3 regions of the Marinobacter sp. M-5 genome follow, and region 2 is predicted to be linked to each of the others. Evidence: predicted binding sites of a transcription regulator. Region 2 holds the regulator's gene; each other region holds the start of a gene.
The links. The regulator LexA, encoded in region 2, represses DNA repair genes until DNA is damaged. The targets are predictions, from matches to a motif close to CTGTNTNNNNANACAG.

Region 1 (10,235 bases), 700 kb from region 2:
TCCGGACAAGCAAGAAATTATCGGTTTGCAGGTGCCGGAGGGAACCACCGCGCTGGAGGCGGTGAAGCGTTCGGGCATTGTTGATGTGTTCCCGGAAATTGATCCGGACAGTAATGATATGGGTATCTTTGGGAAGGTCATCAAGGCGCCGGCCAGTCACGAGTTACGCGACGGTGATCGGGTGGAACTCTACCGGCCCCTGAAGATTGATCCCAAGCAGGCCCGGTTGAACCGGGCGAAGAAGAAGGATTGAAACCGGCTTCAGTAGGCCGGGGTCTCCTCCAGCAGTTGGGCTTCGTAGTGGGAGAACAGGTCGTTGTCATAATAGACGATTACCCGTTGTTCCTCGATATCGCCGCCGCGCCGCTGGAACGTGTAAATGAAGTATTCCCGTGAGGGGTCCACGGGGTTAAGCATCAGCGGGCTTCCCAGTACCGAGTGTACCTGGCTGCGGGACATGCCTTCGGACAGGGATGTCAGCTCTTCGTCGGTCAGGATGTTGCCTTGCTGGACGTTAATTTTATAAACGCCGGGGAAGGCACAGCCAGTCATGATGAGAGTGAGAATGAGAGCTGTGAGCTTTTGCATCGCCGGGGGAAATCCTCTATCTTGAAATCGCCTGCCAAAGGCAGGTGTGACACGGTATTACCGTCAAAATGCGGCTTCATCATACCCGAAGCCGTGGGGCACACCAACGAGTGAATAGTAACATGTCATCTGAAAACGCCGAATTACGAAAAGTCGGTCTCAAGGTTACTCTGCCGAGAGTCAAGATCTTCAACATTCTCGAGAACTCCGAGGAACATCACCTCAGTGCTGAGGATGTCTACAAGAAGCTTCTGGAGCAGGGCGATGACGTGGGGCTGGCAACCGTTTACCGGGTGTTGACCCAGTTTGAGGCAGCAGGCCTGGTGCTTCGCCACAACTTCGAGGGCGGCCATGCGGTGTTCGAAATGGCTGGCGACGACCATCACGATCACATGGTCTGCACTCAGACCGGTGAGGTGGTGGAATTTGTGGATGAGGTGATCGAACAGCGTCAGCAGAAAATCGCCAGAGAGCATGGCTTCGAGATTGTCGACCACAGCCTGATTCTGTACGTCAAACCCATTAAGAAGTAAGCATTACTGCACTGGCCGGTGCTGTGTGCGGAGGTCAACGCAAAAAAAGGGGCGGGTATTAACCCGCCCCAACAACTCTCGCAATCGAGAGGGGAATGTGCTCGTTTCTCAGTGATGGGTTGCCTGGCCTTTGGTAAACATTTCCCGGGCGTGAGCAATGGTGTGTTCGGTCATGTCGACGCCCCCCAGCATTCTGGCCACTTCGCTGATCCGCCCGTGATCATCCAGCGTTTCAATTTTCGAGAAGGTCGCATCCTGTTCGGTGAATTTGCTGACGAACAGGTGCTGGTGACACTGGGCCGCCACCTGCGGCAGATGCGTGACACACAGGACCTGACCGTCGTCGCCCAGAGTCCTCAGTAGCTTGCCGACTACCTCTGCAGTGCCACCGCCGATGCCCACGTCCACCTCATCAAACACCAGGGTCGGGGTGGTGGATGTCTGCGCCACCACTACCTGGATCGCCAGGCTGATTCGCGACAGCTCGCCACCCGACGCCACTTTTGCCAGCGGCCGCGCCGGCTGTCCGGGGTTGGCGCTGACCAGAAACTCCACGTCTTCCAGTCCGCAGGGCGAAGGCTCGTTGGCACCATTCCGGTTCAGGTGGGTGACAAACTGCACTGCCGGCATGCTCAGCTGTGCCAGCTCGTCGGCAATTCGCTGATCCAGTTTCGCAGCGGCCTCTTGGCGGGCCTCGGACAGGCGGGTTGCGAGTTCGTCGAAGTGCGTGCGCTGGCTTTGCAGCTCCGCTTCCAGTTGCTCAACGCTGCCTTCGCCGTCATCCAGTGATGCCAGTTCAGCGCTCAGGCGCTGGTGAAATTCCGGCAGCTCTTCCGGTGTAATCCGGTGTTTGCGCGCCATCTGGTAGATGGCGCTCAGGCGCTCCTCCACCTCCGCCAGGCGCGCCGGGTCGGCCTCGTAATCTTCGACGAAACGGCGCAGGTTGTCGCCGGCTTCGCTGATCTGGATCTGCGCGTCATTAAGCATCTGGATGGTGTCAGCCAGCGCCGGCACTTCGGTGGGCAGGTTTTCCAGTTGCTGCAGAGCCTGGCGGACAAGATCCGCGGCGCTGTTGTCTTCCTCGGTGCACAGCAGTGCTGCCTGCTGACTGTTGAGGAGCACCGTGTCAGCGTGGCTGAGCCGGGCTTGTTCCTGCTCAAGGTTTTCCTGCTCGCCACTTTCCAGGGCCAAGCGGTCCAGTTCCTCTACCTGGTAACGCAGCAGCTGCAGGCGGGCCTCGGCTTCGTCGGCATTTTGCTGGCGCTCGGTCAGGCGCTGGCGGGTTTTGCTCCAGATTTTCCAGGCTTCGCGGGTGTCACTGGCCAGCGTTTCCACCCCGGCGTATTCGTCCAGAAGTTTGCGGTGGGTGTCCTTGTGGAGCAGCGACTGGTGCTGGTGCTGGCTGTGAATGTCCATCAGCCGGCTGCCAAGATCTTTCAGGTCTGCCAGTGGGCAGGGTTGGCCATTGATGTATGCCCGTGAGCGGCCGTCCTTGCTGATCACCCGGCGCAGGATGCAGTCATGGTCGTCATCCAGCTCATGTTGTTCCAGCCACAACCGTGCCTCGGTAATCCGCGATACATCAAAGGAGGCGGTGATGTCTGCCCGCTTTGCGCCATGGCGAACGGCGCCGGCGTCGGCCCGTCCGCCCATGGCGAGGCTGAGCGCATCCAGCACAATGGACTTGCCTGCACCGGTCTCTCCGGTCAGGGCGGTCATACCCTTGCTGAACTGGAGTTCGACTCTTTCAGCAATGGCGTAATTGGAAACGGTGAGCTGTGTGAGCATGCAGGTGACCTCCGCTCTGAAAAATACTGTGCGTACATACAGTGACTGTGAATATATACAGGGTTCTTCTGGTTTGCAAATGCGCAGGGGTGAAATTGCGCATAAATGTACTCTGCAAGGTTGAAACCGGCGTAACGGGCCCCATATCCGTTCGCAACCCTATTTGATCCGTCCCCCCTGGGGCGGGTGACATGTCGAACCGGTCGCTGCGGCGGCCGCGGATGAACGACCAGGAGTAGCCATGAGTGCTGACGACAATCGCAATGCGCAGGTAGAGGAAGAGCTGAAGGCCGCCGCTGAAAGTGAAGCGGCGGAGGCGGCCGACGAAGCGCAGGCCGGCGAGCTTTCCGAGACCGAAGCCCTGCAGGCACAGGTGCAGGAATTCCAGGAGCAGATGCTGCGGGCTCAGGCGGAGATGCAAAACGTTCGTCGCCGCGCGGAGATGGACGTAGAGAAAGCCCACAAGTTTGCTCTTGAAAAGTTCGTGAAAGAGCTGCTGCCGGTCGCTGACAGTCTTGAGAAAGCGGTCGAGAGCACCGAGGGTCACGAGTCTGCCGGCGAACTGGTTGCCTCCATCCGTGAAGGGGTGGAGATGACCCTGAGTCTGTTCATGAACAGCCTCAAGAAGTTCAACGTTGCCCAGTTGAATCCTGTTGGCGAACCCTTTGATCCGCAGCTCCACGAGGCCATGTCCATGGTGCCGGCGCCGGATGCCGAGCCCAACAGCGTGGTGGCGGTTGTTCAGAAGGGTTACACGCTGAATGAGCGCCTTGTTCGTCCTGCCATGGTGGTTGTGGCTCAGGCCAGCAACGCACCAAAAATCGACGAACAGGCTTGAAAAGTTTATTAAGGCGCCAATATAGGCAGTAAACGGACAGCGCCAGATTGCATGTCAGGCATCGCGACAGCGATGCCGCCATCGGATTGAACAAACGAATTGGAGTGACTCAATGAGCAAGATTATCGGTATTGACCTGGGAACCACCAACTCCTGCGTAGCCATTATGGATGGCGACAAGGTAAAAGTTATTGAAAACGCCGAGGGTGATCGCACCACCCCGTCCATCGTCGCCTACACCGACGACGGCGAAACCCTGGTAGGTCAGTCTGCCAAGCGTCAGGCGGTGACCAACCCGCACAACACCCTGTACGCCATCAAGCGTCTGATTGGCCGTCGTTTTGAGGACGATGTGGTCCAGAAAGACATCAAGATGGTGCCGTACAAGATCGCTAAGGCCGACAACGGTGACGCCTGGGTAGAAGTAAAGGGTGAGAAAATGGCGCCGCCGCAGGTGTCTGCAGAAATTCTCAAGAAGATGAAGAAGACCGCAGAGGACTACCTGGGCGAGAAAGTGACCGAGGCAGTCATTACCGTACCGGCCTACTTTAACGACAGCCAGCGTCAGGCCACCAAGGACGCTGGCAAGATCGCCGGTCTCGACGTCAAGCGCATCATCAACGAGCCGACGGCTGCGGCACTGGCCTATGGCCTGGACAGGAAGAGCGGCGACCGCACGGTTGCGGTTTATGACCTCGGTGGCGGTACTTTTGACCTGTCCATCATTGAAATTGCCGACGTCGACGGCGAGCACCAGTTTGAAGTGCTGGCTACCAACGGTGACACCTTCCTGGGTGGCGAAGACTTCGACCTGAAAATCATCGAATTCCTGGCCGACCAGTTCAAGAAAGACAGCGGTATCGATCTGCGTGGCGACAGCCTGGCAATGCAGCGTCTGAAGGAAGCTGGCGAAAAGGCCAAGATCGAGCTGTCCAGCAGCCAGCAGACCGACGTCAATCTGCCGTACATCACGGCGGATGCGTCCGGTCCCAAGCACATGAACGTGAAGCTGACCCGCGCCAAGCTGGAGTCGCTGGTTGAAGAGTTGGTTCAGCGCAGCCTCGAGCCCTGCAAAGTGGCGCTGCAGGATGCCGGAATGAAGGCCTCCGAGATCGACGAGGTTATCCTGGTGGGCGGTCAGACCCGTATGCCGCTGGTGCAGGAGAAGGTCAAAGAGTTCTTCGGCAAAGAAGCCCGTAAAGATGTCAACCCGGACGAAGCAGTAGCCATGGGTGCTGCCATCCAGGCGGCGGTTCTGTCTGGTGACGTGAAAGACGTGCTGCTGCTCGATGTAACCCCGCTGACCCTGGGTATCGAGACCATGGGTGGCGTGGCAACTCCGCTGATCGACAAGAACACCACCATCCCGACCAAGAAGTCGCAGACCTTCTCGACCGCGGATGACAACCAGACGGCGGTCACCATCCACGTGGTGCAGGGTGAGCGCAAGCAGGCGGCACAGAACAAGTCGCTGGGCCGTTTTGATCTGGCCGACATTCCGCCGGCTGCCCGTGGTGTTCCGCAGATCGAAGTCACCTTCGATATCGACGCCAACGGCATCCTGAACGTGTCCGCGAAAGACAAGGCGACCGGCAAGGAGCAGTCCATCGTGATCAAGGCCTCCTCCGGCCTCAACGATGACGAGATCGATAAGATGGTGCGGGACGCCGAGGCCAACGCCGAGGAAGACCGCAAGTTCGAAGAGCTGGTGCAGGTTCGCAACCAGGGCGACGCCATGGTGCACGCCGTACGCAAGACTCTGAAAGACGCTGGCGACAAGGTGAGCGAGAGTGAGAAGGATTCTATCGAAGCCTCGGTGAAAGAGCTGGAAGAAGCGCTTGCCGGTTCAGACAAGGACGTCATTGAAGCCAAGACCCAGAAGCTGACTGAGGTGTCTTCCGAGCTGGCTCAGAAGATGTACGCAGATCAGGCGGACCAGGCGCAGCCGGCCGGAGAGGGCGAGGGTGCCAGTGCCCAGTCTTCTGACGACGCCGTTGACGCCGAGTTCGAGGAAGTCAAAGACGACGAAAAGCGGTAAATTCTGACGTACATCAGGCAGTTGGAAAACGCGGGATGAGTCTCGCGTTTTCCGCGTTTTAAAAACAGGGTTTTAAAAGCATGGCCAAGCGCGATTATTACGAGACTCTCGGGTTGTCCCGGGATGCGGACGAGAAGGAAATCAAGCGGGCGTACCGCAAGCTTGCAATGAAGTATCACCCCGACCGTAACCCGGACGACGCCGACGCCGAGAACAAGTTCAAGGAGGCGAGTGAAGCCTACGAGATCCTGGCGGATCAGTCCAAGCGGGCGGCCTACGACCAGTTCGGTCATGCCGGTGTGGACGGCCAGGCCGGCGGCGGCTTTGGCGGCGGCGGGGGCGGCAGCTTCTCCGATATCTTTGGTGATGTGTTCGGTGACATCTTCGGTGGTGGCGGTGGTCGTGGTCGCAACACCCGCGGCGCGGACCTGCGATACACCCTCGAGCTGGACCTGGAAGAGGCGGTCAAAGGCAAAACCGTCCAGATTCGCATACCGGGACACAAGGAGTGCGATACCTGCGAAGGCAGTGGCGCTGAAAAGGGCTCACGTCCGGAAACCTGCGGTACCTGTAAAGGTATGGGGCAGGTGCGGATGCAGCAGGGTTTCTTTACGGTTCAGCAGGCGTGCCCGACCTGTCGGGGTTCTGGTCAGGTGATCAAAAATCCGTGTAAGGTCTGTCATGGCCAGGGCCGGGTTCAGGAAGAAAAGACTCTGTCCGTCAAGGTGCCGCCCGGCGTGGACACCGGCGATCGTATTCGCCTGTCCGGTGAGGGTGAAATGGGTATGGACGGTGGGCCGCCTGGCGACCTCTACGTGCAGGTCGCGGTTCGTGAGCATTCGCTGTTCAGCCGTGATGGCCGTAACCTTTACTGTGAAGTGCCCATCAGCATTGTCGATGCGGCTCTCGGTGGGGAGCTGGAGGTGCCGACGCTGGACGGCCGGGTCAAACTGAAGATTCCCCCTGAAACGCAAACCGGTAAACTGTTCCGCCTGCGCAACAAGGGTGTCAGCCCGGTGCGTGGTGGTCCCGCCGGGGATCTGTTGTGCCGGGTGATGGTGGAGACTCCGGTGAGCCTGACCAAGCGGCAGAAAGAGCTGTTGGAAGAGTTCCAGGAAACCCTGGATGGCACCAACGGCACGCACCATGCCCCGAAAAAAACCTCCTGGTTTGAGGGTGTGAAAAGCTTCTTTGACGAAATGAAATTCTGAGGACGGAGACCATGAGGGTAGCAATCATCGGCGCCGCCGGGCGCATGGGTAAAGTGCTGATTGAAGCCGTTGACGGCACCGAGGGTCTCGAGCTGGGCGCGGCGGTTGTTGAGCCCGGAAGTTCATTGATCGGCGCTGACGCCGGCGAAATGACCGGCCTAGGCAAAACCGGTGTTGCCATGGCCGGCAGTCTGGCCGAGGTGAAGGACGATTTCGACGTGCTCGTCGATTTCACTTTCCCGGATCTGACCCTGGAGAATGCCGAGTTCTGCAAGGCCAACGGCAAGATGATCGTTATCGGTACCACCGGCATGACCGATGCTGAGAAGGCGCAGCTGGCGGTCGCCGCGGAATCCACCCCGGTGGTGTTTGCGCCCAACATGAGTGTCGGGGTGAACGTGGTGCTGAACCTGCTACGCACGGCAGCAGCAGCGCTGGGGGATGACTACGATGTGGAAATCATCGAGGCCCATCACCGCCACAAGAAGGACGCGCCCTCCGGCACAGCGCTGCGCATGGGCGAAGTGGTGGCCGACGCCCTTGGTCGCGATCTGAAGGCCTGCGCTGTCTACGGTCGCGAAGGTTTCACCGGCGAGCGCACCCGCCAGGAAATCGGCTTCGAAACCATTCGCGCCGGGGATGTTGTGGGTGATCATACCGTACTGTTTGCCACTGAGGGCGAGCGCATAGAGGTGACTCACAAGGCCAGCAGTCGTATGACCTTCGCCAAGGGCGCGATGCGGGCTGCACTGTGGCTGCAGGGCAAGTCGGCCGGGCTCTACGACATGCAGGACGTTCTGGACTTGAAATAAGCTGTGCTACTCGTGGACATAAAGCGCCAATGTTTTTACAATAAGGCGGTTTAACTGCACCAAGCGTAGTTTTGAAAAAGTTTCAAAAAAAAGCGGGACCGGGTTACGACTCTGTCTCGCTTTTTTGCAACCTGAATTTGCGCTTGCGTTCCTGTTCGTGACGAACTTCTACGCCACTCGATGAGGATACAAGCCTTGAGCACACCTGCAATCCTTGCACTCGCAGACGGAAGCCTGTTTTACGGCACCGCCATTGGCGCTGAGGGAGAGACCAGCGGCGAAGTGGTGTTCAACACCGCCATGACCGGTTACCAGGAAATCCTGACCGATCCGTCCTATTCCCGCCAGATTGTCACCCTGACCTACCCGCACATCGGCAACACCGGTGTGAACGAGGAGGATGTGGAATCGGATCGTGTCCAGGCTGCGGGCCTGATCATTCGCGACCTGCCGCTGATTGCGAGCAACTGGCGCAGCACCGGCACCCTTGACGAGTACCTGCGCAGCAACAACATTGTAGGCATTGCAGACATCGACACCCGTCGCCTGACGCGCATCCTCCGTGACAAAGGTTCCCAGAACGGTGCCGTGGTGGCAGGCGAGGGCGCCACCGCCGAGCGGGCGCTGGAATTGGCGAACGCCTTCCCGGGCCTGAAGGGCATGGATCTGGCGAAAGAAGTCAGTTCCGACAAGGCCTGGGGCTGGAGTCAGAGCGAGTGGACCCTGGGCGAAGGGTACGGTGAGCGCAGCGAGGCTCGGTTCAAGGTGGTGGCGTGGGACTATGGCGTCAAGCTCAACATCCTGCGCATGCTGGCGGCCCGCGGCTGCGACATCACGGTGGTACCGGCACAGACGCCGGCCGCCGAGGTGCTGGCGATGAATCCCGACGGTGTGTTCCTGTCCAACGGCCCGGGCGATCCGGAGCCCTGCGATTACGCCATCACCGCCATCCGTGAAGTGCTGGAAACCGACATTCCGGTGTTCGGTATCTGTCTGGGGCACCAGTTGCTGGCGCTGGCCAGCGGTGCCAAAACGGTGAAAATGGGTCATGGCCATCACGGAGCCAACCACCCGGTGCAGGATCTCGCCGATGGCACGGTGATGATTACCAGTCAGAATCACGGGTTTGCCGTGGACGAAGCCAGTCTGCCGGACAATCTGCAGGCGACCCATAAGTCCCTGTTCGATGGTTCGCTGCAAGGCATTCGCCGTACCGACAAGCCGGCGTTCAGTTTCCAGGGGCACCCTGAAGCCAGCCCGGGCCCGCACGATGTGGCACCGTTGTTTGACCAGTTCATTCGGTTGATGGAAGCCCGCTAGGCCCGCGGAAGGGTCCAAGAGCCATACAGGCGCCGCACATTGCGATGCAAGAATTTAAAAGTTGCTGACAGGTTTACCTAGAGATGCCAAAACGTACCGACATTAAAAGCATTCTGATCCTGGGCGCCGGCCCTATCGTGATCGGTCAGGCGTGCGAGTTTGACTACTCCGGAGCCCAGGCCTGCAAGGCCCTGAGGGAAGAGGGTTACCGGGTCATCCTGGTTAACTCCAACCCGGCAACCATCATGACCGACCCGGTGATGGCCGACGCCACCTACATCGAGCCGATCACCTGGAAAACCGTCGAAAAAATCATTGAGAAAGAGCAGCCCGACGCACTGCTGCCCACTATGGGCGGCCAGACCGCGCTGAACTGCGCGCTGGATCTTGAAAAGCACGGCGTACTGGAAAAGCACGGCGTGGAAATGATCGGTGCCAACGCCGACACCATCGACAAGGCCGAGGACCGGGACCGCTTCGACAAGGCCATGAGAAAGATCGGTCTGGAATGCCCGCGTGCGACCATCGTGCACACCATGGCGGAAGCCTGGGCTGCGTCCGACGATATCGGCTTCCCGTGCATCATCCGGCCCTCGTTCACCATGGGTGGCTCCGGTGGCGGTATCGCCTACAATCGCGACGAGTTCGAGGAGATCTGTACCCGCGGTCTCGACCTGTCACCGACCAACGAGTTGCTGATCGACGAGTCCCTGATCGGCTGGAAAGAATATGAGATGGAGGTTGTCCGCGACCGCAATGACAACTGCATCATCGTCTGCGCCATCGAGAACTTCGACGCCATGGGCGTGCACACCGGTGACTCCATCACCGTGGCGCCGGCCCAGACCCTGACCGACAAGGAATACCAGATCATGCGGAATGCCTCGCTGGCGGTTCTGCGTGAAATCGGGGTGGAAACCGGCGGTTCCAACGTGCAGTTCGGTATCAATCCGGATACCGGCCGTATGGTAGTGATCGAGATGAACCCGCGGGTGTCCCGTTCCTCGGCCCTGGCTTCCAAGGCCACCGGCTTCCCGATCGCCAAGGTCGCGGCCAAGCTGGCGGTGGGCTATACCCTCGACGAGCTGCGCAACGAAATTACCGGCG
Region 2 (10,235 bases):
GCGGTTCGTTGAAACGTTTTGATACGCGCGTGCTGCGGTACGGTTACGGTTGACGCCCTTCAGCGCCTGACGGGCTTCATCGCGGGCTTCCGAGGCTCCCGCACTGGCAGCGTCGCAAAAAGTTTGCAGCCTGGCCAGACGTTCGCGGACCGGCTCGGCTTCCAGCTCGCCGGCCTCCAGTTGTGCCATAATCGGCTCAACGGTCACGCGCACGCGGCTGTTCAGCTCGGTGAGACGATCCCATTCCTGATCCTCAAGCGATTGCTCCAGGCCCTCGATCAACCGGTCCAGTGCTTGCATGTGCGTCGAAGTCTCAGCCATGGGGTGTATCTCCTGCGCCTGACGTAGGGCCAGATGAGCCGGGCAGGCGCCTCGCCCCTGCCCTTCTTGCCTGTTAACGACGCGCCGCCCGGCGGGCTGCGGAGGCCGTAAACTGGTTGCCACGGAAACCCGGCGCGAAATTGTATGCCGAGAATCCGTCATCAAGACCGTCGATGTAATAACGACCCGATTTCAGATCGTATGTCATTTCCATGGTAGTCCAGAACACCGGTTCGCTGTAGAAACTGATGTTATGGGCTTCCGATACGCGCCACAGGTTACCCTCTGCGTCGTATGCCTCTGACGCGAGAATCTGCCAGCTGTCCTCATCGACATAGAAGACCCGGCGGGAGTAGATGTGGCTGATGCCTGTACGCAGCCTTGCCTCCACAACCCACGCGCGATGCAGTTCGTAACGGGCCAGTTCCTGGTTGATGTGACCCGGGCGGATCACATCATCAGGACGAACCTCTTTCTCGTGCAGGCGGTACGCATTATAGGGCACAAACACTTCGCGCTTGCCCTTGAGCTCCCAGTCGTACTGGTTCGGCGCGCCATTGTACATATCCTTCTGATCCACCGACCGCAGAGAAGAAGAATTCGGCAGGTCGGTTTCGTAAGCCAAATTCGGCGAGCGACGCAGACGGCGTGAGCCGGCATCGTAACGCCAGGCCAACCGGGGGGAACGGATCTGATCGAGGGTTTCGTGGACCAGGGTAATGGTACCGGCCAGATTTGATGGCGCAATGGTGTCGGTCTTCAGGTAAAAGATCTTGTTATCAATATCGTCCAGATCGGCCCCACGGCGGCTGTACGCGAAGTAATAATTGTACTCGTTAACCACCGGGTTGTAGGAGCCATTTACCTGCGGAGTGGCAGATGCGCTGCGAAACGACAGCTCCTCGCCACGATAACGAAGAATGTGGTTCCAGATCACCTCCAGACCGCTTCCGGGAATCGGGAACGGGCTGGTCATGATGGTGTCGCGGACACCGTTGCCGTTATCCAGCAGCTCAGCGGACACTGCATTTTCCCGAAACTTGTCATACACATGCTCAGGGAAGGCCGCGGTACGACGTGTCTCATAAACCGGCATTAAGAAGTCAGGGCCGTACTGCTCAAGCATCTTGATATGCCCGGCCGTCAGCCTGTCGCGATAAAGATCAAGGTTCTCTGCAGTGATGATGAACAGCGGCGAGTCTTCGGGGAACGGGTCGGTTTCCACCTGCCCCGACTTCCAGTCAGCAGGCGGCGTTGTCAGCCCTCCGGTCCACTCGGGGATACTACCGGATGCATTCCCTGCTCTCTCGGCACCGACCGGAGTGAGTTCGTTGCCCAACCTCTGAGCTTCCGACTGCGTGACGGCGGCCGTCGCAGTGCCGGACATTCCCAACCATGCTAACGCTACACCTGTGACCACATGCTTACGCATATTTAACGTACCTCCCTTATGCCGTTGACCGCCCTGCCGCAAAAAAACAGTGCTCTCCGCTCGCGATTGCGAACCGCTGAAATCGCTCAAATCTCGTTCAGCGGGCGGCCTTTTTGCCAAATTCAAACGGGCGTTTCAAGTGAATGTTTGTAGTTTCTTGTTAAACCCGTGACGACCAACACAGGGGAGGAAATGCAACTGTAAATATGATAAGCTGATGAATTAATTTAATGGGCGCTTATTCCCGACTCGGCCGTCCATCTTTTTTGGCAGGTAATCATGGCGTCACAGTGGTATTCACTGGTTTCCCAAAAGCTGTTCATGGCCCGGGTGCTGTTACGGCAGGCTGACACCCCCTCCAGCGGGGAGGACGCCAGTGACGCCTTGCAGCGGGAAGCAGGTCTACAGGGCAGCATTGAGCTGACGCTGCGGGCAAGGCGCCTGTTACTGATCATGGTTGCGAAGCTGTACCAACAGAAGCAAAGCGATCCCGAAACGCTGGAGGCACTGGTCACTTTGCTTGGAGAGGACAACCCGGAAACCGCTGAGTTGCTGACTCTGGCGCGCAAAGGCGGCAGTTGGTGGAACCACCTGGATCAACTGGAGGCCGCGCAGGCCAAGCCACCGGCAACTCGAAAAACGGTCAGTGCGGAGAATATCATTGCGATATCCGCGGATTCCGGTCCTGACCGTTCTGCGGCTGCTCTGGGTAAAGTGCTCGACGCGTTGAAACAATTCGCCGATACCCTGGAAGAACGCCACAGCGAGTGGTAAATCGCGAGGCACCACAGGGTCGAATACAACTGAAAGGTTATGTGAATGTCACCATCTTTTTTCGAAATTGTACAACTGAGCGATGGCGATTATGCGTTGCGTCGCATTGACGACGATGCCGCACCACTGGTCCGCATTTCGTTTTCGTCAGAGGCCCGCGACATGATGGAAGATCGCGAAATGGCAGTTGCCAAAGCCATGATTGCGGCTGGCATTGAAGCGGTAGGCAATGTTGCGCACGATATTGACTGGGAAGACGACGACGCGGAAGCACAGGACGCGCAACCGTCCTACACCCTCCACTGAGTGAGATCCGCCAGCGCTCTCAGCGCTGGCGCAAAACCACCCCATGACTGTTGCCCTGAGCGGACGCCTTCTGTAGCGCTTCCAGACCTTCCCGGCCCAGCTTGCGGGTCCACATCACGACCGCATGACAGGTTCCGGCGCTGAGCGCCCGTTCCGCAAGATCCCGCGCCGGGTAATCCGGCGTTGAGCGCAACACCAGCAGCTCACCTGCTACGATGCCATGCATCTTCTGCCACTTGCTGACCAGCGCCTGAGGCGGATCGATCCATGCCAGCCAGCGCTTCTCCTGGTTCAACTGGGTCAGCATGGGCAACAGCAGCTGAAAATTCTCTACCTGACCCTCCGGCAGAATAATCTCAGTGACGTTACCTGTGACCGGCGCAGCAGGGTCGGCTCGCTTAGCTCTGGCGGAACCGGCCCGAACAACGGCTGACTTTCCCGACAGATGGCTGGCCGGCGCCTGAAAGCCGAATGCTGAGCCGGAATACGCCATATTCTGATTAAAGCTGAGTTGTTCCATGATGCGCCTCGTCTTCTGGTTGACCGTTGGAGATCAGTGCATATCCGAACGACGGATAACACCTACGCCAAGCCCTTCGATAAAGATCTCCTGCTCCCGCAGATCGACTTCAATCGGGACGAATTCTTCGTTTTCCGCAATCAGGAATACCTTGTTGCCCTCTTTCCTGAAGCGTTTCACCGTGACCTCTTCGCCAACACGAGCCACCACCACCTGACCGTTGTGAACGTCCTGCGTGCGATGAACCGCGAGCAGATCGCCATCCAGAATGCCGATGTCTTTCATGCTCATGCCTCTTACCCGCAACAGATAGTCCGCTGAGGGCGAGAAAAAGTCCGGCTTCAGGGTGCAATGGTCTTCGATGTGCTCCTGAGCCAGGATCGGGCTACCGGCCGCCACCTGACCAATCACCGGCAGGCCCAGGTCGGCTTCCGCCTCAGGCAACCGGATACCGCGGCTTGCGCCCGGAACCATCTCAATCGCGCCTTTGCGCGCCAGCGCCCTCAGATGCTCCTCGGCGGCGTTGGCTGAGCGGAACCCAAGTTCCGCGGCGATTTCCGCGCGGGTCGGCGGGTATCCGGTTTCATCCACGTAGCGCCGGATAATATCCAGTACCTGGCTTTGCCTTGCTGTCAGCTTCATGAGGTTGCCCCGTTTATCCTGTTTTTATATACAGTGAATTGACTATATACAGTGTTTTATCCAGTGTAAAGACTGCTTCCTGTATTTTTTGTCAGCAAGCCCCGGGCTCACCCTGTTGGGGTCTGTGTTAAGGTAACGGCAACCTATTGTGGAGGCACAGGAATGAGCGAATCACAGGCGTGCAGGATGCCGGACATACTGCGAACCGCATCCGGCGAAGAGCGGCGTGTCGGCGTCGAAATCGAACTGTCCGGACTGAGTTACGAGGACCTGGTCAGACTCTCGGAGAAACTGCTGTCCGGCGACGCACATGCTGCATCCCGGTATGTCGCCGAGCTGGAAACCGACTTGGGCAAATTCACCATCGAACTGGACTCCGATCCGATCAAGGATCTGGATCTCCAGGATGAGCGCCTGCCGGAGTCCGTGCGCGAACTCGGTGGCCAGGCCATGGACGTGATCGATGCGGCCGCGGAGAAGATCGTGCCCCTGGAGATCGTCAGCCCACCGCTGCCGTTTTCGACGCTCGAGCGCATCGAGACCCTGTGTGACGAACTGAGAAAAGCCGGCGCCCTGGGCAGCCGGGAAGCGCTGTACTATGCCTTCGGGCTGCAACTGAACCCGGAGCTGCCGGACCTGGAGGCGCCCACTCTGGTGCGTTACCTGCAGGCATTTGCCGTGCTCTACGAGTGGCTCAAAGGTCGTCATCAGGTGGACATCAGCCGCAAATTCACCAGCTACATTGAACCCTGGAGCAGCACCTACACTGACAAACTGCTTGAGGACGATTACGCTCCAGACGTCGAACAGCTGATGCGGGACTACCTGAAATACAACCCGACCCGCAACAAGGCTCTGGATCTGCTGCCATTGTTCGCGCACCTCGACAGCCGCTTGTTGGCGGAATTCGTTGAAGACGAACGCATCAAGAGCCGGCCGACCCTGCACTACCGCCTGCCCGATTGCGACATCGACAACCCGCAGTGGCATTTTTCTACGGTATGGAATGACTGGGTGGTGCTGGAGCAGCTGGCCAACAATGCCGCAGAGCTGGCGGAACTCAGGGAAGCGTTTCGAAACAGCCGCAAACTGAGCCTGCGCAACCTGACCCAAAGCTGGCCAGACACCTGCAACCAGTGGCTGCACGACCGGGGCTATGTCCGATAACGCCGTCGACAGCCCGGATTTCCCGGGCCTGACCATAGGAATCAGCGGGCCGGCGAGGCGCAGTCTCGCCCACCGGCTGATTAACCTGGGGCTGAAACTGCATGGCGCGAGAACCCATTACATCCGCCCGGGCTCAACGGTGGATGTCTCGATGCTCGACGGCCTGGTGCTGTCTGGCGGCACCCATGTGGCCCCGGAACTGTTCGGCCAACAGTCAACGGTAACCGCCCGCTATGATACCCGCCGGGACCAGACCGACCAGCGGCTTCTGGCCGACGCCCGCCAGCTGAAACTGCCCGTGCTGGGGATTTGCCGGGGCGCCCAGTTGATCAACGTTTTCCATGGCGGCTCGCTGTGCCAGAACGTGACACCGCTGCGGGTTCACACCCGGCATCGGCCACTGCTACTGCCCATGCAAAGGGTCAGACTGGTCCGGAACAGCCGTCTCGGCCGGTTGATGCACAGCCCCGCAATTGGCGCCAATCGTATCCATAGCCAGGCCATCATGCGGCTCGGCAAAGGCTTGCGGGTCGTGGCGGTAGACAACGACTGGTTTGTCCAGGCTATTGAAAATACCGGTGACCAGTGGCTGATGGGCGTTCAGTGGCACCCGGAATACCTGCTCTACCATGCCGGACACCGGCGCATTTTCAGCCACTTTGTTCACGCCGCCCGAGAGCGCAAGCTGATGAGGCTGAACGAGGCGGATGCCCGGACCCAGGCATAAAGCCCGGCTCCGGGACACGAAGACCAAGACCCAACACAGAACGGAGATCTGACGATGCTTGATGCCCTGAAGAAACACCTGGTGCCCGGCCTTGCGGTGGTTTTACTCCCCCTCGCCGCCCAGGCCGGCGAAGTGACCCTGACCGGAGAAGGCGCTGTCAAATACACCCCTGACAGTGCCCGAGTGCGGTTTACCGCCTCCGCGGAGGACAACCTGCCGGCCAACGCGTCTGACGAGGTCAACCGGATGATGGCCCAGTGGCGCAGTGCCATCGACGCCTATCGCGACCAGCTCGACGAGTACAACGATGCCGACCTGAATATGTACACCCGGATGATCCCGATGCAGGAGCGGGACCAGGAGCCGGAGAAACGGGCGGTGGCATCGCAGGCCGTCAGTTTCACCATTGACGATCTGGCGCTGCTGAACCCGTTGCTGGCCGAAGCCCAGAAGCTGGGCATGGATTACCACCTGGGTGCCGGCAACTTCTATCACTCGGATGAGAACGGCCTGCAGAAGCAGGCGCTGGCAAGGGCCATTGCCGATGCCCGATCTCGCTGCGACTTCGTGGCCGAAGAGCTGGACATGTCCTGTGGGGAGGTGGTCACCCTCAACATCAACGGCGGACATCACCCGATTCCGATGATGCGGGCGGAAGCAATGTCCGCTGGCGATGCAGTATCCAGCATCAGCGACCGGGAACTTCGCGCCAGCGTCAACGCCACCTTCAAGCTCGATTAGAAGTCCCGGGTGTAGAAAATGTCCAGCGATGCGGCCAGGCCACTGGCCGCTTCCAGATAGAAGTAGCGGCCCAGATCATAGCGCAAGGCGACAGTGGTGATGGGTTCAAATATCCCCACGCCGTAGCGCAGGCTCAATTTATCGGTGATATAGCCGCTGGCCACTACTGAAGCCTCGTCGCCAGCCCCCTCTGTTTCGAGCATCAGGTTTCGGATGCCCAATTCGTCCCCGATACCCTGGGTGAGCTTGTTGGCCTGAGTCAGCCCCAACGAAATAGCCGCCTGACTCATCTGCCCCTCTTCGCCCTGGCTCTGCGGCGCTCTCCCCAGAATCACATAAGACAACGCGTCGCTCTGGGGCATGGATGGCTCGGAAAACACCTCGGTTTCCGGCTCGCTAACTGGCCCACTCAGGCGGATACCCGCCACGACCGAATCCACCCGACGAACGGCTTCGATGTCGAGGTAGGGTTCAGTCAGGGATCCGACGAAAACAACCCGCGCCCGGCGCAGGTCCAACTCTTGGCCATAGGCTTCGTATCGGCCATCGACCAGTTTCAGCGAGCCGCGGGTGTCCATGTCATTGCCAATTCGCAGCGTGCCTTTCAGGTCACCGGTCACACCGAAGGCATCGAACGTCACCTTGTCATCACCAACCACAACGGTGATGTCCATGTTCAGAGCCTCAATCGCCCGTTCCTCCGGTTCGACGCCCACGATCACTTCGTCTTCGGACACCGACACCGCCTGCGGCGGCAATGCCTGCACCTCAATTTCGCCGCGGGGGACATCCACCCGCCCCGTCACTGACAGCGCGCCTTCCCGGAAGGCGATGGTGATGTCGGGCGCCACCTCTACCTGTGCGTAAGGATCGTAAGTGATCGGCAGGCGGTCGCCGGTAACGGTGACTTCAGCCGAGGGCTGGTTCTCCCAGTCAAAGGCGCCGGTGAGCCTCCCCTTCGCCCGGTCACTGCTGTTCCAGCGTCCGCTGAGGTCGGCCGAGTAGCCGTTCAGCTGCAGGGCAATCACCACATCGTTCAGAGGGAGCGGAATGGACGGGTCAACGAAGCGCCCGCCAGTAAGCGCCACTTCGCCGTTAACCGCCGGCCTCAGCAGGGGCCCGGATAACCGGCCTTCACCATTGAGTTCCCCCTCGAATTCTTCCAGCCCGGCAATCACTCCGGCAAGGGCAATGTCGAGACCGGCGAGGGAAAAGCGGCCGGTCACCGGCCGCGCTTCGGTCGTCGGATCCACGGAAAGGTCCAGATCAAACTGGCCGAGTTCGGGGCCCGCGAGATTCACGGTGACATCCGCCACTTCAGGTTTCATGGCGACGTTTACGGTGAACGTGTCGTGCCGGAGCGTCTCCCACTCCTCCAGTACCCGAACCTCGAAATCACCGGCACCGGCATCCACGGAGAAAGTGCCGTCCGGCCCCTGATCAGTCATGGTGAGATCAAGGGTTGCGTTCAGGGCGGCATCCCAGCGCAGGGTGTCCGGCAGCAACGGCGCCAACGCCGATGTCGGGAAGTTATCAATGCGGTAGGCCAGCGCCGGCTCCGGAAGCAGAGTCTGATCCTCGGCACAGATGGAACTGTCCTGCCAACGCCAGCACTGGCTACCCAGGGTCAGGGTTCCATTTTCCCGGTACGCCATCTCCGCCGGCTGATCCAGCGACCAGGTCTGGGACGCGCCGGGCAAGTCAATCCTCCCCTGCTCGATCGCGCCCTGCCAGCTCTTCCACGCGTCCCCGGCAACGCCGGCCAGCGCCATGGTCAGCTCTGCTTCGTCATGCAATGCGGACAACGTTAACCGGTGGCTCTGTCGAGTTCCGTTCAATTCCAGCTCCAGCCCAGCGAGGCTCTGCTCACCAGAGCGAATCTCCTGCGCTCGCGCCGACGCCGCAATCCGGCGTCCACCCGGGAGACTGGCATCCACCGCCACCTGTGACACCGCCGCCGCATCCTGCCAGACCAGATCCGAGCCGCGCAGGCTCAGGGTTCCCTCGGGATCATCAGGGGTGCCGCCGGTCACCGTCAACGTGGCGGCCAGCTCCCCCGCCAGGCCCGGCACCAGAATACCCGGATCCGGCAGGTTGATCTGCAGATCCCCCGCCAGCGTTTCGCCCCAGCGCCCGCTGCCGTTGACGCGGTTGTCCCCCAGCTCGCCGACCAGCTCCGAGACAATCCAGGTGCCGGCGGCCAACTCCAGCTGCCCCCGGGTTTTCGCTGGCTCGTTCTGCCATTGCCCGACGATATCCCAGTCGGCGGTCATGTCCGGCTGACCCTCCGCGCTCAGACGCCCCTGGCTGCTGACTTTCCCGTCAAGTCGGGCCTCCAGTGCCGGCACCCAGTAGCCGGGATTGAACTCGTCGAGCGTGATACCGGCGTCCCAACTCAACTGATCGGCGAAACCGATCTCCGCCTTGCCGCGAAGCTCGCCGGCCCCGGTACTGACCAGCAGCTCGGTCAGGGAAACCGATTCCAGGTCGCCGGCCAGCGCGGTATCCAGTTCTGCATCGCCATAGGGCCCGGTCACTGCGGCCTCAAGCTGCGCATTGTAACGACCGTCCCGGTATTCGAGATCGCCCTGCAGTTGGCGCAGAGTGACCGGAGGCTGCGCCATGTCGGGCAGCAGCGTGTGCCAGGGGAAAGCTGCCAGGGCGACCGACAGCTCAGCGTTCAGAGCCTCCTGCCAGCTCACATCGCCGGTCAGCGCCAGCGTGCCCGGTTGTGGGCCGTCCTGCGGGCCGGTCAGTTGCAGGCTGACATCCGATGCGCCAGCGGTGGTCACAAGCCCCTGCAGTGACACCGTGACCGGACCGGCGGTGCCCGGGAGTACCGCGTTTGAACGGGTTGCGAAGCCCTTTTCCAGGCTGCCGTCCAGCGCCAACCGCCAGTCTTTCAGAGTGAGTGTCGGTGGCAAGGCGTCCAGCGCCAGGAACGACGGGGATTCCAGTTCAAGCTGCAGGGGCAAACGCTTGTCCAGCGGCGCAGCCCGGCCCCGCAACGACGCCTCCAGGTACCCACGGCTGCGAGCCGAAAGCCTGAGGTCCTCGGCACTGCCGGTGAGATTCAACGCAATCTGCCAGGCGTCGCCCCGGGGTGGCGGCAGAGACACGTCCACATCGAGGTCAAGTGGCCAGCCGCCCCGGGTTTCCAGACGCCCGGACGCACCCACCGCAATCTCGTCGAGGCGGTAACGGGCGTGCTCCAGAGTCCAGTCCGCCCCGGATCCTCCGGCTTTGAGTTCCAAACTGTCCCACACCTTGCTGCCATCCAGCGTGAAGCGGCCCAGCTGGACATCACCAATGCGCACGCCCACAGGCAGATTGACGACGGGCAGGCTGATATCCCCGCCCGGCTCCTCCGGCTCGCCAGAGGGCTGCAGTGTCAGATCGATGGTTTGCGCATGCAGCGTGTCGAGGCACAGCTCCTTACTCAGCAGACATCCGGGCGACCAGTCCACCACCACTGCTTGCAATCGCACCCCGGTGCCGTATCCCTGCCAGATCACCGACTCGGCCTGCCAGTAGCCGAACAATGAACCGCGGTCGCCCTCAACGGTCAGGCCAGGCACCTGGTCAATGGCCCAGGCGGTGCCGGT
Region 3 (10,235 bases), 870 kb from region 2:
TAGCCGCCAAAGCCACAGATCTGTAGATACAGGCGTTCGGCAAAGTCGGCGTCGTGGCCACGTTCGAGCATGCCGCTGATGAGTTTGTCGCGGAACGGGGTCAGGTCACCGTGGGATTTCCAGGCGGCCATAGCCCGGCGCAGCCGGTCGGCTTCCCCGGCGGAGAAGCCGGCGGCCACCATGGCCAGTTTGATCACCTGTTCCTGGAAGATGGGCACGCCCAGGGTGCGTTCAAGCACTTTCCGCACTTCGTCGTTGGGGTAATCCACCGGTTCCAGGCCGTGTTTGCGGCGCAGATACGGATGCACCATGTCACCCTGGATCGGCCCGGGGCGAACAATGGCCACTTCGATCACCAGGTCGTAATACGTCTCCGGCTTCAGGCGCGGCAGCATGTTGATCTGGGCGCGGGATTCCACCTGGAATACGCCGATGCTGTCGCCTTGTTGCAACATGGCGTAGGTGTCCGGATCTTCTGCGGGGATGTCCTGCATGGCAAAGGGTTGGCCCTTTTCCTCACTGATCAGTTCCAGCGCCTTGCGAATGGCCGAGAGCATGCCCAGTGCCAACACATCCACTTTCATCAGCCCCAGGCTTTCCAGATCGTCCTTGTCCCACTGGATAACGGTGCGACCTTCCATGGCGGCGTTCTCCACCGGCACCAGTTCCGCCAGTGGCCCGGCACTGATTACGAAGCCGCCGACGTGCTGTGACAAGTGGCGGGGAAAGCCCAGCAGGGTGTTGACCAGGGTGAAGAAGCGGTCGGCTATCCGGGGGTTTCGAGTCAGGCGTTTGTCGAGGATCTGCTGGCGCCAGTCGGTGGCCTTGTCGCGCCAGTCCACACCATTGAGCAGCTGTTCGACCAGCGCGGAATCGAACCCCAGGGCTTTGCCGACATCGCGGATTGCGCTGCGGGGGCGGTAGCGGATAACGGTGGCGGCCAGTGCCGCCCGCTCGCGGCTGTAGCGGCGGTAAATGTACTGAATGACCTCTTCACGGCGCTCGTGCTCGAAGTCCACGTCGATGTCCGGCGGCTCGTTGCGGTCCTTGGAGATGAAGCGCTCGAACAGCAGATCCACTTTAGTGGGGTTGACCTCGGTGATGCCCAGGCAGTAACACACTGCGGAATTGGCGGCGGAGCCGCGGCCCTGACACAGAATGCCCTGGCTGCGGGCAAAGGCGACAATGTCCTGAATGGTGAGGAAGTAATGCTCGTACTTCATCTCGGAAATCAGTGCCAGCTCCTTGCGGATCAGAGCCTGCACCGTCAGTGGTGTGCCACCGGGAAAACGCCGGCGCTCGCCTTCCCGGGTCAGGCGGTGCAGGAAGCTGACGGGGGATTCGCCTTCAGGCACCAGGTCGGGCGGGTATTCGTAACGCAGGCTGCCGGGCTCGAAAACACACCGCTCGGCGATGGCCAGGCTTTCTTTCAGCCAGGCCTCGGGAAATAGCCGCTGCAATACCGCCAGGGGGCGCAGGTAGCGCTCGCCGTTCTGGAACAGGTAGCGGCCGGCCTGTTCCAGCGAGGTGTTGTGACGCAGGGCGGTGAGCACATCCTGTAATGGCTGGCGTTCGCGGCTGTGCATGTGCACCTGCCCGGTGGCGGTGATCGGGCAGCGCAGGTCCGAGGACAGCTGGCCTATCCGGCACAGGTGGTGGTCTTCCCCGGATTCCAGGGTGCGGCTGGCGCCCAGCCACAGGCGATCGCCAAACAGCCAGTGCAGCCACTCGCCGCTGGCCAGTGCTTCGTCGTAGCTGGCGTTGGCCGGCAGGGGTGGCAACCACAGGCACAGGCAGTCCTCGAGAGGATGAGTTTCCAGATCCTCACGGAACAACCGGTATTGGCCTTTCTCTGCCCGGCGTCGGCCGGTGGTAATCAGTTGGCACAGCTGGCCGTAACCGGCGCGGTTGCGGGCCAGCAGGATGAACTGCGGTGGGGTGCCGTTGGCCGGGGCGTTTTCAAGTTCAAACCAGCTGCCGGTGATCAGCTTTACCGGGCTGTCTTTGAGAGCCGCCCAGGCTCTGGGAATACCAGCGACGGAACAGGCATCGGTAATGGCCAGGGCACGATAGCCCAGTTCCGCTGCCTGCTCGGCCAGCTCATAGGGATGTGAGGCACCGGTCAGAAAAGTGAAATTGCTGAAACAGTAAAGCTCGGCGTAAGACATGGGCTTATCCGAACCAGCCATGGACAAACCAGCCGCCCCGCACATCCCGGAATACCCAGGCCAGCTGACCGCTACTCAGCCCGGCGATGTAGTAATCCCGGTGCACCCGCTGGCCATCCCACCAGCCGCCGCTGATTCGTTCGGGGCCGGAATGCCAGGCCACCGGAGCCTCCGGCAGGGCTTGCGGGCCGCTCAGTAACCACAAGGGTCGGCGGGGCAGACTGGTCAGGTCGCTTATCGCCGGGCGCGGTTTGCGCTGAACCTCGGAGGCCGACCAGGCTCGTTCCGGGCGGTGATCCGGTTGGTGCGACAGTTGTTGCAGGGCGTCGTTGCCCAGACGGGCCTGCAGGCGGCTGATCAGTGTGTGCCAGGCTTCGTTCAGGTCCCGGGTTTCGCCCAGCAGGTCATTGCCTGCTGCGGCTTCCCGCCCGAGAAAGCGGCGCACGGATAACACCAGAGAAGCCACTGGAGCCGGCAGGGGGTGTTGCTCGAAGCGCAGGCGCATCAGGTTCAGAAATGCCTCGGCCCGGTGTTCCGGCCCGGAGGTGCGAATGCGCAAGCGGGTAGGCTCGTGATGGCGATGTGTCAGCACCAGGAGCAGGCTGTCGGTGTCCTGCTGGCGCCAGCACAGGTCTTCTTCCAGCTCCGTCAGTATGCGTTGCAGGGGAAACAGCAGGCCTTCGGCGCGCTCGATGTCCTGCACGAAATCCGCCTGCTGACGAAAGTGGTGCGGTGGCTGCCAGGGTTGTTGCGGGTCTGGCCGGCTGCCCTGAATTTTCTGCACCCGGGCAAGGGTTTCCGGTGCCAGCCGTCTGGCCAGCTCGGCGGCTGGTAAGGTCATGACTTCCCCCATTTGGGTCAGACCCAGACGCTGGAGCCGGGTCAGGGTGCGGTCGTCAAAGCCGGCGGCGGCCAGTGGCAGATTATGGAGATGCCGTTCCATATGGCCCTTGTCTGCAGTGCACTGGCCCTGGCCGGCCCGAGCGCAAAGACGAGCCGCCAGAGGAGTGGCTCCGGTGGCCATCCAGGCGGTCAGATGCCGTTCCGAGAGAGCCTGTTCCAGGGTTTGCCAGACGGCGGCCAGGCCGCCGTAGAGTTTTTCCAGGCTGCCCACCTCCACCAGCAAGCCGTCGGGCGGGTGGAGCACAATGCTGGCAACATGGCGGTACAGCCAGCGCGCCTGCTCCGCCAGAATCTGCTGTTCACGCCCCGGGTCCGCGTGGGCGATGGCCAGCTCGGGCACCAGGTTAATGGCGGTTTTCAGACGCATGCCCGCTTGCACACCCTGGGCCTGGGCTTGTGGGCAGGCTTGCAACACGCGCTGGGCAGACTGATCCACAACCACCAGAGCCGGTTTACTGTTCTCTTCATTCGCCTCATCACGCCCGTTGCGGGAGCGACGAATGTGATCCAGCAGCAGATGCGGGAAATGCAGGTAAGCCCAAAGCATGATGCCGTGCCTTTATGTCAGTCAGTCAGGGAGCGGATGCGGACCAGGGGCCCTGAACCACCCGGTTCGATTCGGTGACCGGTAAATCGGCCCGTCGGCCCATGGCCAGTGTGCAACGCTGCCCGGGCCAGCTGCCTCGACGTTTCAGCACATTGATCCGCAGGTCCTGGTGTTCGCCGGCTTCCAGCTCCAGGCGCAGAGCGGCCGGAGAACTCTGGTCGGCCAGCTTGCGGCTGCGGAACAGCACGCACACATTGCTGCCGGCCTCCGCCGCCAGTTGCAGGCGGCGGATATCCCGGGCGGCCAGTTTGCCCGGCCAGGCCAGTACCAGCCCGGTGACCGGAGAGCGCAGGCAGTTTTCCAGGGTCCAGAGCAGATCGCCGCTGTCTTCGGTGCGGATCATCACAATCTGGTCCAGATTCACTCTGTCACGGGCCAGGGCAGGGGCGTAAGGTGTGTGTGGCGGGTTCAGCCAGAACACAGTTTTGCCAGCGTGGGACAGCCGTTGCATCAGTGGCAGCACCAGCTGCAATTCGCCAATGCCCGGGGCATCCAGCAGGCATTCGCTCAGAGCTCCGCGGGGCCAGCCCAGGCCTCCGAGCTGATTGTCCAGGGCCTGATAACCGGTCGGTTCCGCCGGTTGCGTGGTCCGTGTCTGACGATGCCCCTGCCAGACACGGGCATCCTCTATCAGCGTGTTCAGAAGTTTGCTCATGGTGTTAAATTCCTGCCTGGTTTCCGGAGTACTGTTTAAATATACAGTATTCTGAACAGGGTCAAATTTCAAGAGTGGGCTTGATAATCCGCAGGCCGGCGGCCACGCTTGTAGTACACGCTACTGTTCAGGGGGAAAAGACCATGACTTCACTGGAAGGGCTGTCCTGCGAGGCCTGCAGCGCAGATGCCCCGAAAATCGGGGAAGATGAGAAGCGCAGTCTGCTGGGGGAAATTCCTGACTGGCAACTCGTTGAGCTGGATGGGGAAGAGCAGCTGCAACGGGTCTTCAGGTTTCGTAACTTTGCCGAGGCTCAGGCGTTTACCAACAGGGTCGGAGAACTGGCCGAAGCCGAGGGGCATCATCCCGCCATTCTGCTCGAGTGGGGCCAGGTGACGGTGCGCTGGTGGACTCACTCCATCGGTGGTTTGCACAAAAACGATTTCATTATGGCCGCCCGGACCGGTGCCGCTTACGGAAGCTGACCAGTGGTCCGGCACGGCAAAACCGATGGCGATGAAATCCGGCTTGCCATTTAGACCATTGGCGGTGTTTGGGGTAGCCTTGCGCATTCCCATTGCATTCAGGTGATACGCCCATGCCCGTCGAACCCTTTCAAGCTCTTGCCTGCCCGCTGGACGGAGAACCTCTGAGCCATACTGGCGCGGCCTGGCGCTGCCCGGTGGGGCATAATTTTGATACCGCCCGCCAGGGCTATATCCACCTGTTGCCGGTCCAGAACAAGCGTTCTCTTCATCCCGGTGACAGCAAGGAGATGGTGGCAGCCCGTCAGCGCTTTCTGAACGGCGGCTTTTACCAGCCCGTCGCCGATGCGGTGAATCGTCTGGTGCTGGCGGAAATGCCCGACACACACCGCTTAACCTGCCTGGATGCGGGCTGTGGAGAAGGCTATTACCTGCGCCAGTTGGCGGCGGCTGCCGCAGAACAACCGGCACTCGAGTTGTTGGGCGTGGATATCTCCAAATGGGCGGTACTGGCAGCCGCGAAACAGGACAAGCACCCGGCGTGGGTTGTGGGTACCAACGCCAGGCTGCCGGTGCTTTCGTCCTCGGTGGACCGGGTGCTCTGTGTGTTCGGCTTTCCTGTGTATGCCGAGTTTACCCGGGTGCTGAAGCCCGGGGGGCAGTTGCTTCAGGTGGACGCCGGACCCGCGCATCTACGGGAATTGCGTGAGATCATCTACCCTACGCTGAAGCCTGAAAAAAGCGCGGTGCGCGACGATCCGGTGGGTTTTAGAGTGCTTGGCTCCGCCATGGAGCGCTTTGCCCTGACGCTGGACAGCCAGGAGCAGATTGCGGATTTGCTGGCGATGACGCCACATTTGTACCGTGCCACCGCGGAGGGGCTTGAGCGTGCTGTGGCGCTGCAGTCGTTGACGGTCACCGTGGATGTACGCCTGACCCGTTATCAATGCACACTTCCAAACCCTTCACCGGATGAAAAGGAAAGCGCCTGATGTCAGATCTGAAAGACCCCCGGGTTCTGTTCGCCGCCGAGCGCACGTTGCTGGCCTGGAACCGCACCAGCTTGTCCTTCATTGCCTTCGGATTCCTGATCGAGCGGGCGGGGCTGTTGCTCCATGCGCTGGTCCCGGAAGCGGTGGGTGCCATCAACGCGGTGCTGGCGTTCTGGATTGGCATCCTGTTCATTCTGCTGGGGGCCTTTGCCGCAGTGTGGTCATCCCGCCAGTTCCGGGCCCTGTTGCGCACCCTGACCCCCGCGGAGTTTCCCGAAGGTTACGGCTTCCGCTGGGGGCTGGTGGTGAACATGGTTGTGGCGTTTCTCGGCACCGTGCTGGTTGCGGCGCTGTTTGTGGGGCGGGTGTAGGGGTTACCCCTTCGGCCGCCGGTCACCTTCCATGATTTTTGCCACGAAAACCGACTTGCCGTAGGTTTCGAACGACCATTTCAGGGTGTCTGAGAGCACCGACATCACCTCATCATACTCGCCGAACATCTCGGTGCTCATGCGCCCGGGATGCACCTCCAGACTGGTCTGTTTCAGCCGGTCAATCAGATCCCAGATTGGTTGCTTGTAGTCGTCCTTGAGCGGGTAACAGCTCAGTTGCACAGATAGATACATGATGTCTCCCCGGGTTCAGTAACCCTTTGCGGATGAAGTACTGCGTCTTGGATCGGCGCCGCCGTAAAGCGTTCCATCCTCACCAATCAGGACGCTCTGGATCGCACCCATGGCGTTGGTGGTTTTCACGGTATGGCCGCGGTCCTCCAGTAGCCGGAGGGTGTCCGGGCTGAATCCCTGTTCAATGAAGATCGCGTCCGGCAGCCACTGATGGTGCATGCGCGGCGCGTCGACGGCGCTCTGAATGTTCATGTTGTGATCAATCACATTAAGAATCACTTGCAGGGTGGTGGTGATGATCCGCGAGCCGCCGGGGCTGCCTGTGACCAGGAAGTTGCGGCCGTTCTTGCGCACAACCGTCGGCGACATGGAGCTGAGCATGCGTTTGCCCGGTTCCACCTTGTTGGCCTCGCCGCCAATCAGCCCGAACGCGTTGGGCTCACCGGGCTTGGCGCTGAAGTCGTCCATCTCATTGTTGAGCAGGAAGCCCGCCCCGGTCACGGTAATGCCCGAGCCGTAACTGAAATTGATGGTGTAGGTGTTGGATACCGCGTTACCCCAACGGTCGACGATGGAGTAGTGGGTGGTTTCCGGGCTTTCAAAGGCGTTGGGGTTGCCGGGCTGAAGTTCGCTGGCTGGCCGAGTCTTGTCGACGCTGATGTTTTTGCGCAGCTCGGCGGCGTAGGCTTTGTCCAGCAGGCCGTCGAGGGGAACATCAACAAAATCCGTGTCGCCAAGAAACTTCGAGCGGTCGGCGTAGGCCAGTTTCATAGCTTCGGCCATGTAATGCAGGGTGTCCGCGGCGTTATGGCCGAGTTCTGCCAATGGGTAGTGTTCCAGAATGTTCAGGATCTGCAGGATGTGGGTGCCGCCGGAGGAGGGCGGTGACATTGAGAACACCTCATGGCCTCGATAGGTTCCGCGCACCGGCTTGCGGATGGACGGCTGATAGTCTTTCAGATCCGCCGCGGTGATCAGACCATCATTACGCTGCATTTCCTCGACGATCAGGCGCGCTGTCTTGCCCTCATAGAAGCCTCGGGTGCCCTGATCGGCGATGCGCTGCAGGGTGGCAGCCAGTTCCGGCTGGCGAAAACGCTCGCCCGGTGGCCAGGGTGAGCCATCCTCCCGGTAAAACGTCGCACGGCTGGCGGGCCAGCGTTGCAGGCGGTCCCGGGCCTGCTCCAGGCCTTCGGTGAAGCGTGCCGGCACGATAAATCCGTCCCGGGCCAGGCGTATTGCCGGCGCCAGCGCTTCCGGCAGTGACAGGGTGCCGTGGCGTTCCAGTGCCAGGGCCAGTCCGGCCACCGTGCCGGGTACGCCGGAGGCCAGATGGGTGAAGCGGCTGCGGTTGGGCACCGCATTGCCATCGTTGTCCTGGAACATGGTTTCGGTGGCCGCGGCCGGGGCTTTTTCCCGGTAATCGATGGCTTCAACCGGGCCGCCGTCGCCGGGGGCAAACAACATGAAACCACCGCCGCCGATATTGCCCGAGCGGGGCTGCACAACGGCCAGTACAAAGCCGGCGGTTACGGCGGCATCTACGGCATTGCCATCATTTTTCAGCACCTCCAGCGCCGCGTCGGTTGCCAGGTCGTGGCTGGTGACCACCATGCCCTTGCGGCCCTGTTCCGGGTGGTGACGTTCGCCCTCCAGAATCGCCTGCGCACACAGACTGCCGGCAACGCTTAGCAGAATGACGGCAAGCCCGGCGCGAAGGCCCGGTGAGCGGCCCCTGGAGGCGTGTGTGCGGGGTACCTGAGGTGGGTGTCTGTCCATGTGCTTGTTCCTCGTTTCTGGCGTTCAGATAGGCTATGATAGCCGGTCATTTTTACGGGTGTGAAACCTTCGCCCCCGCGTTTCCGGATCAGAACTAAGGAAAGGCTTCCATGGAGCATACCTATCGTCTTGTTATTTCCTGCCCGGACCGGGTGGGAATTGTCGCCAAGGTGAGTAATTTCCTGTCCACCTACAATGGCTGGATTACCGAGGCGAGTCACCATTCGGACACCCATACGGGCCGCTTCTTCATGCGCCACGAGATCAAGGCCAGCTCGATTCCTTTCGGTCTTGATCAGTTTCGTGCCGCCTTTGACCCGATTGCCCGTGAGTTCGATATGGACTGGCACGTGGCGGATTCCGCGCAGCCCAAGAAGGTGATCCTGATGTGCAGCAAGGAGTCCCACTGCGTGGCGGACCTCCTGCACCGCTGGCACAGCCGTGAGATCAACGCCGAGATTGTGGCCGTGATCTCCAACCACGAGGACCTGCGCCGCATGGTGGAGTGGCACGAGATACCCTACCACTACATTCCGGTGTCCCGGGAAAACCGTGACGAGGCGTTTGGCGAAATTGATGGTCTGATCGAGGGCTACGCCACGGACGTGGTGGTTCTGGCCCGTTACATGCAGATTCTGCCGGCTGCTTTGTGTGAAAAATATTCCGGTAAGGTGATCAATATTCATCACAGCTTCCTGCCGTCCTTTGCTGGTGCCAGGCCTTATCACCAGGCCTACAGCCGGGGCGTGAAGCTGATCGGCGCTACCTGTCATTACGTCACCCAGGATCTGGACGAAGGTCCGATCATCGAACAGGATGTGATCCGCATTACCCACAGCGACTCCATCGAAGACATGGTTCGCCTGGGTAAAGACGTGGAGAAGAACGTGCTGGCCCGCGGCCTGCGCTCCCACATTGAAGACCGGGTGATTACCTACCAGAACAAGACGGTGGTTTTTGATTAAGAGCGGTTCGCAATTGCCCCGGTAAGGGGCTGACTGTGTTAGTATTGGCCGCTTGTTAAAGAATAACTACGGGGCGTACAAAAAGCCCTGAAACGACTTCCAGCAAACGCAAAGGAACCTTTCTCGATGGGTGAGTTAGCCAAAGAGATCCTGCCGGTAAATATTGAAGATGAGTTGAAGCAGTCCTACCTCGATTACGCCATGAGCGTTATCGTTGGCCGGGCGCTCCCGGATGTTCGTGACGGCCTCAAACCCGTTCACCGCCGTGTTCTGTTCGCCATGTCCGAACTGGGCAACGACTGGAACAAGGCCTACAAGAAATCCGCCCGTGTGGTCGGTGACGTCATCGGTAAATATCACCCCCACGGTGATTCCGCGGTCTACGACACCATCGTTCGGATGGCTCAGCCCTTCTCCCTGCGTTATCCGCTGGTAGACGGTCAGGGTAACTTCGGTTCTATCGACGGCGACAACGCCGCCGCCATGCGTTACACCGAAATCCGCATGAAGAAGATCGCGCACTCGTTGCTGGCGGATCTGGACAAGGAAACCGTTGATTTCGTCGACAACTACGACGGCACCGAGCGGATTCCCGAAGTGCTGCCGACCCGGGTGCCGAACCTGCTGGTCAACGGTTCTTCCGGTATCGCGGTGGGCATGGCCACTAACATTCCGCCCCACAACCTGACGGAAGTGGTCAGCGGCTGTCTGGCACTGATTGATAACCCGGACCTGACCATCGACGAACTGATGGATTTCATCCCGGGTCCGGATTTCCCCACCGAGGGCATCATCAACGGCCGTGCCGGCATCGTCGAGGCGTATCGCACCGGCCGCGGGCGTATCTATATCCGCGCCCGCCATGAAATCGAGCACGACAACAAAACCAACCGTGATGCCATCATCATTACCGAGCTGCCGTACCAGCTGAACAAGGCGCGTCTGATCGAGAAGATCGCCGAGCTGGTCAAGGAAAAGCGCCTGGAAGGCATCACCGAACTGCGGGATGAGTCCAACAAGGAAGGCATCCGCGTGGTGATCGAACTTCGCCGTGG

Region 1: the regulator LexA is predicted to act here: its motif matches at 2,955-2,970, upstream of recN (DNA repair protein RecN).
Region 3: the regulator LexA is predicted to act here: its motif matches at 4,365-4,380, upstream of imuA (translesion DNA synthesis-associated protein ImuA).

The regions. Positions count from the first base shown of each region.
Region 1 is NZ_JAWJEK010000001.1:375,888-386,122, forward strand. Features, by position in the region: gene R0125_RS01675 (RnfH family protein) at 1-253, shown strand, start outside; gene R0125_RS01680 (outer membrane protein assembly factor BamE) at 262-588, opposite strand; gene fur (ferric iron uptake transcriptional regulator) at 711-1,121, shown strand; gene recN (DNA repair protein RecN) at 1,230-2,909, opposite strand; gene grpE (nucleotide exchange factor GrpE) at 3,151-3,747, shown strand; gene dnaK (molecular chaperone DnaK) at 3,860-5,785, shown strand; gene dnaJ (molecular chaperone DnaJ) at 5,866-6,996, shown strand; gene dapB (4-hydroxy-tetrahydrodipicolinate reductase) at 7,008-7,808, shown strand; gene carA (glutamine-hydrolyzing carbamoyl-phosphate synthase small subunit) at 8,004-9,128, shown strand; gene carB (carbamoyl-phosphate synthase large subunit) at 9,212-10,235, shown strand, end outside.
Region 2 is NZ_JAWJEK010000001.1:1,080,697-1,090,931, reverse strand. Features, by position in the region: gene R0125_RS04985 (SOS cell division inhibitor) at 1-321, opposite strand, end outside; gene R0125_RS04980 (DUF1329 domain-containing protein) at 395-1,753, opposite strand; gene R0125_RS04975 (DUF6586 family protein) at 2,033-2,527, shown strand; gene R0125_RS04970 (hypothetical protein) at 2,573-2,833, shown strand; gene R0125_RS04965 (cell division inhibitor SulA) at 2,853-3,353, opposite strand; gene lexA (transcriptional repressor LexA) at 3,387-3,995, opposite strand; gene R0125_RS04955 (amidoligase family protein) at 4,158-5,162, shown strand; gene R0125_RS04950 (type 1 glutamine amidotransferase) at 5,152-5,889, shown strand; gene R0125_RS04945 (SIMPL domain-containing protein) at 5,944-6,630, shown strand; gene R0125_RS04940 (translocation/assembly module TamB domain-containing protein) at 6,627-10,235, opposite strand, start outside.
Region 3 is NZ_JAWJEK010000001.1:1,947,972-1,958,206, reverse strand. Features, by position in the region: gene R0125_RS08935 (error-prone DNA polymerase) at 1-2,168, opposite strand, end outside; gene R0125_RS08930 (DNA polymerase Y family protein) at 2,173-3,618, opposite strand; gene imuA (translesion DNA synthesis-associated protein ImuA) at 3,644-4,333, opposite strand; gene R0125_RS08920 (4a-hydroxytetrahydrobiopterin dehydratase) at 4,477-4,818, shown strand; gene R0125_RS08915 (putative RNA methyltransferase) at 4,932-5,810, shown strand; gene R0125_RS08910 (DUF202 domain-containing protein) at 5,810-6,181, shown strand; gene R0125_RS08905 (YkoF family thiamine/hydroxymethylpyrimidine-binding protein) at 6,185-6,436, opposite strand; gene ggt (gamma-glutamyltransferase) at 6,452-8,215, opposite strand; gene purU (formyltetrahydrofolate deformylase) at 8,326-9,180, shown strand; gene gyrA (DNA gyrase subunit A) at 9,307-10,235, shown strand, end outside.